DNA from 3 places in the Psychrobacillus sp. FSL K6-4046 genome. Region 3 is predicted to be linked to each of the others. Evidence: riboswitches for the same ligand, from Rfam matches in the RefSeq annotation. Region 3 holds a riboswitch; each other region holds the start of a gene.

Region 1 (2,278 bases), 260 kb from region 3:
ACAAAGGAACATCTGTATTTTCAAAGATGACAAAAATATCTAAAATTCCTCCAGACAACTGATAGCCTGTCCAGAACATCAATCCTAACGTTACCACTACTAAAGAGATGATTGGAAGCAATAAATCGATCACTTTACCATACTGATTGTCTGGAAAATCTCCTTCCATATCTCCTGGGTTTGTTTTATTTGGATCAAATAATACTCCTGTTTCCTTCGCACGTTTTTCATGCTTTTTCATTTCAAACAGATCAAAATCTGTCCATGCGGCAAAGAACACCATCGCTAAAGTAGCTATAACATAGAAATTCATTGGTGCCATTGTGATAAAAGCTTCTAACGGAGTATATTCTGTCACAGCATGTGTTGTGAAAATAACACCTAGCTGGCTGATCAAAAATGCTCCCCAGCTAGAAACTGGTGAGATTACACATATCGGTGCTGATGTAGAATCGATGAAATAGGCTAGCTTTGCACGAGAAACCTTATGCGAATCCGTAATTGGTCTTGCAATTTGCCCTACTGCTAATGCATTAAAATAATCGTCCACAAAAATAATGATTCCTAAAAAGGCTGTTAATAGTTTAGAGCCTCTTTTCGTTTTAATTCGCTTAATCGCCCAATTAGCGAAAGCCGTGCTTCCTCCTGACAGGCTGACAAAAGCGGTAACTACACCTAACAAGAGAATGAACAATAAAATATAAATGTTATATACATTTAATCCCCCATCCCAAAAAGAGATTTTAAAGGAATTCCATAACATTAACAAAGATCCAACAGGGCTAAATTCCTCTACTAGTAAGGCTGCAGAAAGAATACCTGCTCCTAACGATAACAAGACCCTTTTTGTCAATAAAACCATGATGATTGCCAATAGCGGTGGCACTAACGAAAAAATTGTATTCTCCAAAACTGTTCCTCCTTGAAAATAGAAAAGCCAACCTATAGTATTTTATAGGTTGGCTTATACATGAAATTTTAGTTATAACACTTTGTTTCACTTTTGTAGCTCCCCATCTATATGTCCCCATATACATGACAGTGTTATTCTTGTTCAAAATAACCCCAACTAAGCATCCTTGACTAGACATACTTAGTTTCGGCAAAACTTCCTTTCTATTACGATCCTTGGAGTCACCCTCCCGTAACATACTATTAAGCAATGCGGCCTCTACCTATTTATTATTCATTTTTATCTATTCTAACAGTAATTTAAGAAAAATGAAGTTTTTTTAATCTTCCGGTAACGGTATAGGTACCTCCACCGATGGAGCAGCCGACCCATCCCCACCTGTATAAATGTGAGGAACCTGCCCTTGTACTAGACCCATGGCTACTGGTATATTCTGTTCCACTACACTCATTTTACTAGCAAGCGGGACGATGATTTGTACATTCACCTTAATGTGGATACTAATTTCTACATACGCATTATTAATACCGAACTCGGTAATAGTAGGCACCACATTTGACTGAACGTTTCCGATCACGTGGAATCGAATTGGTATTTTCGGACCAAGGTTACCGATCAAAGGTATATTCGTTGCTTGCCCCATCGGAACAAAAAATACGACTCCACCTTGGTCTTCCATTGTTTGCTTATCATACTCAATATCATCCAAGTAAGGAAGACTTGATAAATTCCCTTGTTCAGCCTGTTCTAAATGGGATTGTACTAAACTATTTGTATCAGATAGCACTCGGTTAATAATTTCTGTATTGAATTTGGTTGTGACCATATTTTTGCTATCCGAAGGAACCTCTTCAATAATATCGTTTACATCTAGAACATTTGCCGTACGCGAGTTAATCGCCTTACTTATTACCATAGATGCAATCTTGTTCGTTTGCACTTCAGCATATTGTAAGTAAGTGGGAGTTAGTTGCGCATTTATATAATAGAATACCCAAGCCACTGACAATAGAAAGCATGTTAAAAAGATGGCTAATTTGCGTTGAGTGCTAAAAAATATGAAACGCTTCTTCTTTTTGCGATAAAACAACGAAAAAACCTCCTCATTACTTTTATGTAACGAGGAGGTCTATTATGCCCTACATTTATGCTCTTCCTTTATTCCATACCATTTTATAACGTCCCGAATAGTTTCTGGCATAATATATTGTTTCTTCGCGGTCTTAAAAGAAGGAAAGAAAAATCCAAAAGTAAACATGTCTAGCGTCGCCAGCCGGTACGTATGATGTAACGTTAATGGCTCACCTTTAATCAAAAGCTGCCCATGCATATCTTGTTCAACCTGTTCAAATAAAATAGCCCCTA
Region 2 (2,278 bases), 1.5 Mb from region 3:
TTATAAATTGGAGGTAAACAGATCTATGAATGTAGAGAAATTTATATCGCCCGAAAATTTTGGAGAAGTATTCCTATATGGAAACCATGAAGAAATTTATAACCAATGCGTCAAAGAATTTAAAGAGCTAGTATCACTGGACCAATTTATTGATTTAGCCATTTCCTTTAATCAGGAGGTTGAAAGCTACCAAATGATTAAAAAGACCGAGATTGGTTATTCAACTCAGTATTTATGGTTAGATAACAATAAGGAGAGAATAGTTAGTGTAACCTTTGATACGGCTAACTACATCCAGGGCATAGTATTAAAACCTTATGTAACCTTCCCCAAAAGCGATCAACGTTACACCAAAAATAAATATATGATGCCTATTAAAGAAGAATGGTTTGTTTTCTGGGGTGGGACGAATGAATTTCTTAACTATCATTACGTTTATGAATCTCAGCGCTATGCATATGATTTAGTGAAGATGAAGAATGGTCAGACGTATAAGGGTAATAGATTACTTAATGAAAGTTACTATGCTTTTGATAAAGAGGTAGTTGCGCCAGCAGACGGTAAGGTAGTAAAGGTTATGAATGATATTGTAGATAATATTCCCGGAGAAATGAATGAAAAAGAACCAGCCGGAAACTATGTCATTTTGGAGCATGAAAATAGAGAATATAGCTTGCTTGCGCATTTCAAACAATATTCTATAGTAGTAAAAGAAGGAGACGCGGTGAAGCAGGGACAAACAATTGGCCTTTGTGGAAATTCTGGAAACTCCTCTGAGCCTCATATACATTTTCAGGTGATGGATTCGTCTGATTATGTGAACTGCCACTCTATACGTATAAGCTTCTATGATGGGATTGAGCCAATTCAAGGCGATACAGTAACGACCTACAAACCGAACGAAAAGTCGAAAATGGATGTCTTTGACAAAGTGGAAAATACATTTACTTTAGCAGATTTTTTCTTATTTATTCCCCGTATTATAGGTTCATTTTTTAAATAAGACTGTTCGTTTCTATTTAGAATGATGAAGTTTAAAAAATAGTAATATTTTGATTAATCAATAGAATGTTTGTTGACAGATGAAAATCTCTATTGTAGACTATGAACAACTAATTGAATATAACCTCGCTTTTATAAGTGAGGTAGAGGCGCGATATTTAACAGTCCTTAGAGGAGCTTGAGAAGCTTAGATACTAAGGAGAAGGAAATGTCGCCGAAGCTTGTAATAAACTCATTATTACATGCTGGGTCTGCAGTGAAGAATTGCAGGACTGTCCGTTATAAACGTCCCGGTTTATAATGGTGTGCTATCTCATGGGGAAAAGTAGAGGATTTAGGGCAACCATACATTATGACCTGAGTCTACCTCAAGTCTTTTTTTGTACGGTTGTCCTTTTTGTATGGTTGCATACATATAATAACTTTAAAAAAGGAGATTACTAGAGATGAAAAAGAGACTATTTACATTCACATTTTTACTATCCATTTTTTTATTGCTTGCTGCTTGTGGAACGAAAGAGGAAGGAAGCGTTGGATCAGCATCTGCCCAAGATACATTTACAGTAGGACTAGAGGCAGGATATGCACCCTTTAACTGGACTCAAATGGATGACAAAAACGGTGGAGTGAAATTGGACGGTAACGCAGAGTATGCTGGTGGATACGATGTAGAAATTGCTAAAAAAATTGCAGAAGGCTTAGGTAAAGAACTGGTAATCGTTAAAACCGAATGGGACGGTCTAGTTCCAGCTTTAACTTCGGGTAAGATTGATGCAATTATTGCTGGAATGTCACCAACAGCAGAGCGTAAAAAAACAATCGATTTCTCTGAAAACTATTATACTTCCAACTTTGTTATGGTTGTAAAAAAGGGCGGAAAATTTGAGGATGCCACTTCCATTCAAGACTTTAATGGAGCAAAAGTTACAGGCCAATTAAATACTTCCCACTACGGAGTGATAGACCAAATTAAAGGTGTAAAAAAACAGCCTGCATCAGATAACTTTCCAGCAATGCGTGTAGCACTGGAATCCGGCATGATCGACGGTTATGTATCTGAACGTCCAGAAGGAATTAGTGCTTCCTCTGCAAATGATAACTTCAGCATGGTTGAATTCGAAGAAGGATTTGTTGCAGATGAAGAAGAAACAGCTGTTGCAGTAGGATTGAAAAAAGGTAGCGATTTAACAGATAAAATAAATGAAATATTAGCAGGAATTTCAGAAGAAGAGCGTCAAGAAATTATGGATAATGCTATTTCCAATCAACCAGCTGC
Region 3 (2,278 bases):
AAAAGACTATCGGAAGTATAAAACGAAAACTGCAGCAAAGCATGATGACTATGGCGCGATGCGTGAGGTCGTTCGTAGACGTTACACTCGTGTGCTAAAAGAGAGATTGCCTCTACCTGATTTAATCATTATTGATGGAGGTAAAGGACAAATAGAAGCAGCGAGAGAAATTATAGAGGATGAACTTGGCTTAGATATTCCAATTGCAGGACTAGCAAAAGATGCCAAACATCAAACATCCTCCTTGTTATATGGTGACCCATTAGCGATTATCCCGATGAAAAGAACAAGTGAAGCATTCTATCTTCTTCAAAGAATTCAAGATGAGGTCCATCGATTTGCAATTACTTTCCATCGACAACAGAGAGGGAAACATACAATTGCCTCCTCGTTAGATGGAATTGAAGGAATAGGTCCAAAACGGAAGAAAATGCTTCTTAAGCATTTTGGCTCCCTCAAACGAATGCAAGCTGCATCACGAGAAGAACTAATAGAATCTGGACTCCCTAGTAAATTAGCCGATAATCTAATGGCTCATTTTCAGAAAAATTTATTGTCTTCTGAATAATCTTATGTTATCTTTAAAACAATTTAATATTCACTATTCAAACAGTGAAGGTAGAGGTGCGAATTGCAAGAGTACTAATCGTGAGGATGAAAGATCCTACGACCGATTAAGAAAGGGTTGTTCGCCGAAACATAGAAAAGCTTTTCCTTTCCTATGTTGGTTCTGTATTTAAGAGATGCAGGACTGTCAGAATATATATATTCTGGAGGGCTATCTCACATGGGCAATCATTGTTGACCGTGTATGAGAAGAGTTAGCTTTCCGCAAATATGTGGAAAGCTTTTTTTATTGTTTAGGAAATTATAAGATTATGAACCTGTGGATAAGTTGATGTCTAGCGCAAGCAGCCTTGCCCCTCAGGGTAGGGATAGGCGCTTGCGCTTTTCTTGTTGTCCGCTCAAGGAGATAAAGGGGAGATAGGTTAATGAGTAAAATTGTGATGAAATTTGGTGGAACCTCTGTAGGCTCCATAGAGTTAATTGGTAACGTAGCAAAAAGGGTACAACTAGAAAAGGAGAAAGGACATGATATCGTCGTAGTTGTATCTGCAATGGGAAAAACAACAGATGACTTAGCGGAAATGGCTAGTAAAATCACTAACAATCCAACAAAAAGAGAAATGGATATGTTGCTTGCTACAGGAGAACAAGTCACTATGTCCTTACTAGCTATTCAGTTAAATGCACTTGGAGTAGAGACGCTCTCTTTAACAGGTTGGCAAGCAGGGATAGTTACGGATGAAGTACATAGAAATTCAAAAATTAAGCAATTGGATGGCCAGAAGATAAATGAGCATTTAATCGCTAATCGAGTAGTAATTGTGGCCGGCTTTCAAGGTATGTCGGAATTAGGGGAGATTACTACTTTAGGGAGAGGAGGGTCAGACACTACAGCCGTCGCCATAGCTGCAGCTATCGGAGCAGACATTTGTGATATTTATACGGATGTAGATGGTGTTTATACGTCAGATCCACGCTACGTATCTCATGCAAGAAAACTAGAACAGCTAGAATATGATGAGATGCTGGAGTTAGCTCATTTAGGAGCTGGAGTGCTGCACCCAAGAGCAGTGGAATTCGCAAAAAACTATAAGATTCCATTACGAGTACGTTCAAGCTATGAAGAAACGGAAGGAACCATTTTAAAGGAGGAAGTAGATGTGGAGAATAATTTAGTAGTACGAGGGGTAGCTTTTGAATCAGATATAGTACGTTTAACGATTGAGTATACAGTGCCTTTTAATGGTTCACTCGCTTCCATATTTACTACCCTTGCCAATAACCATATTGATGTAGATATTATTGTTCAGTCGATTGTCGAAGGAATGAAGCCTACCGTTTCCTTTTCTATAAAAAAAGAATCTCTTTCGGAAGCAATTCACGTTTTAGAGAAAACGAAACAGAATCTAGGTTTTACCTTTGCGGATTTTGAGGTGGGTTTAGCTAAGGTATCTATTGTAGGTTCAGGGATGGTATCTAATCCTGGTGTCGCTGCACAAATGTTCGACCGATTAAGCAAGGAAAACATACCAGTTAAAATGGTTAGTACCTCAGAAATAAAGGTTTCAGTTGTAGTGCCTCAAGGCAATATGATTCAAGCAGCGAATGCACTCCATGATGAATTTGATTTGGCTATAAATTAAGTAATAATTATAGGCTATGTTAAAGGGCAGGGTTGATTTATGATACTAAGAAATCTTAAATCAGAGAG

The links. A riboswitch is a leader RNA that binds a small molecule or an ion and turns the genes downstream of it on or off. The one in region 3 is predicted to bind lysine.
Region 1: another riboswitch for lysine. It lies ahead of MKY09_RS05675 (Na+/H+ antiporter NhaC family protein); the one in region 3 lies ahead of MKY09_RS07030 (aspartate kinase).
Region 2: another riboswitch for lysine. It lies ahead of MKY09_RS18930 (transporter substrate-binding domain-containing protein); the one in region 3 lies ahead of MKY09_RS07030 (aspartate kinase).

Annotation. Positions count from the first base shown of each region.
Region 1 is NZ_CP152020.1:1,176,451-1,178,728, reverse strand. Features, by position in the region: gene MKY09_RS05675 (Na+/H+ antiporter NhaC family protein) at 1-910, opposite strand, end outside; lysine riboswitch at 999-1,182, opposite strand; gene yunB (sporulation protein YunB) at 1,233-2,003, opposite strand; gene MKY09_RS05665 (bifunctional UDP-sugar hydrolase/5'-nucleotidase) at 2,046-2,278, opposite strand, start outside.
Region 2 is NZ_CP152020.1:3,827,745-3,830,022, reverse strand. Features, by position in the region: gene MKY09_RS18935 (M23 family metallopeptidase) at 26-1,003, shown strand; lysine riboswitch at 1,139-1,321, shown strand; gene MKY09_RS18930 (transporter substrate-binding domain-containing protein) at 1,449-2,278, shown strand, end outside.
Region 3 is NZ_CP152020.1:1,436,546-1,438,823, forward strand. Features, by position in the region: gene uvrC (excinuclease ABC subunit UvrC) at 1-568, shown strand, start outside; lysine riboswitch at 612-789, shown strand; gene MKY09_RS07030 (aspartate kinase) at 993-2,210, shown strand.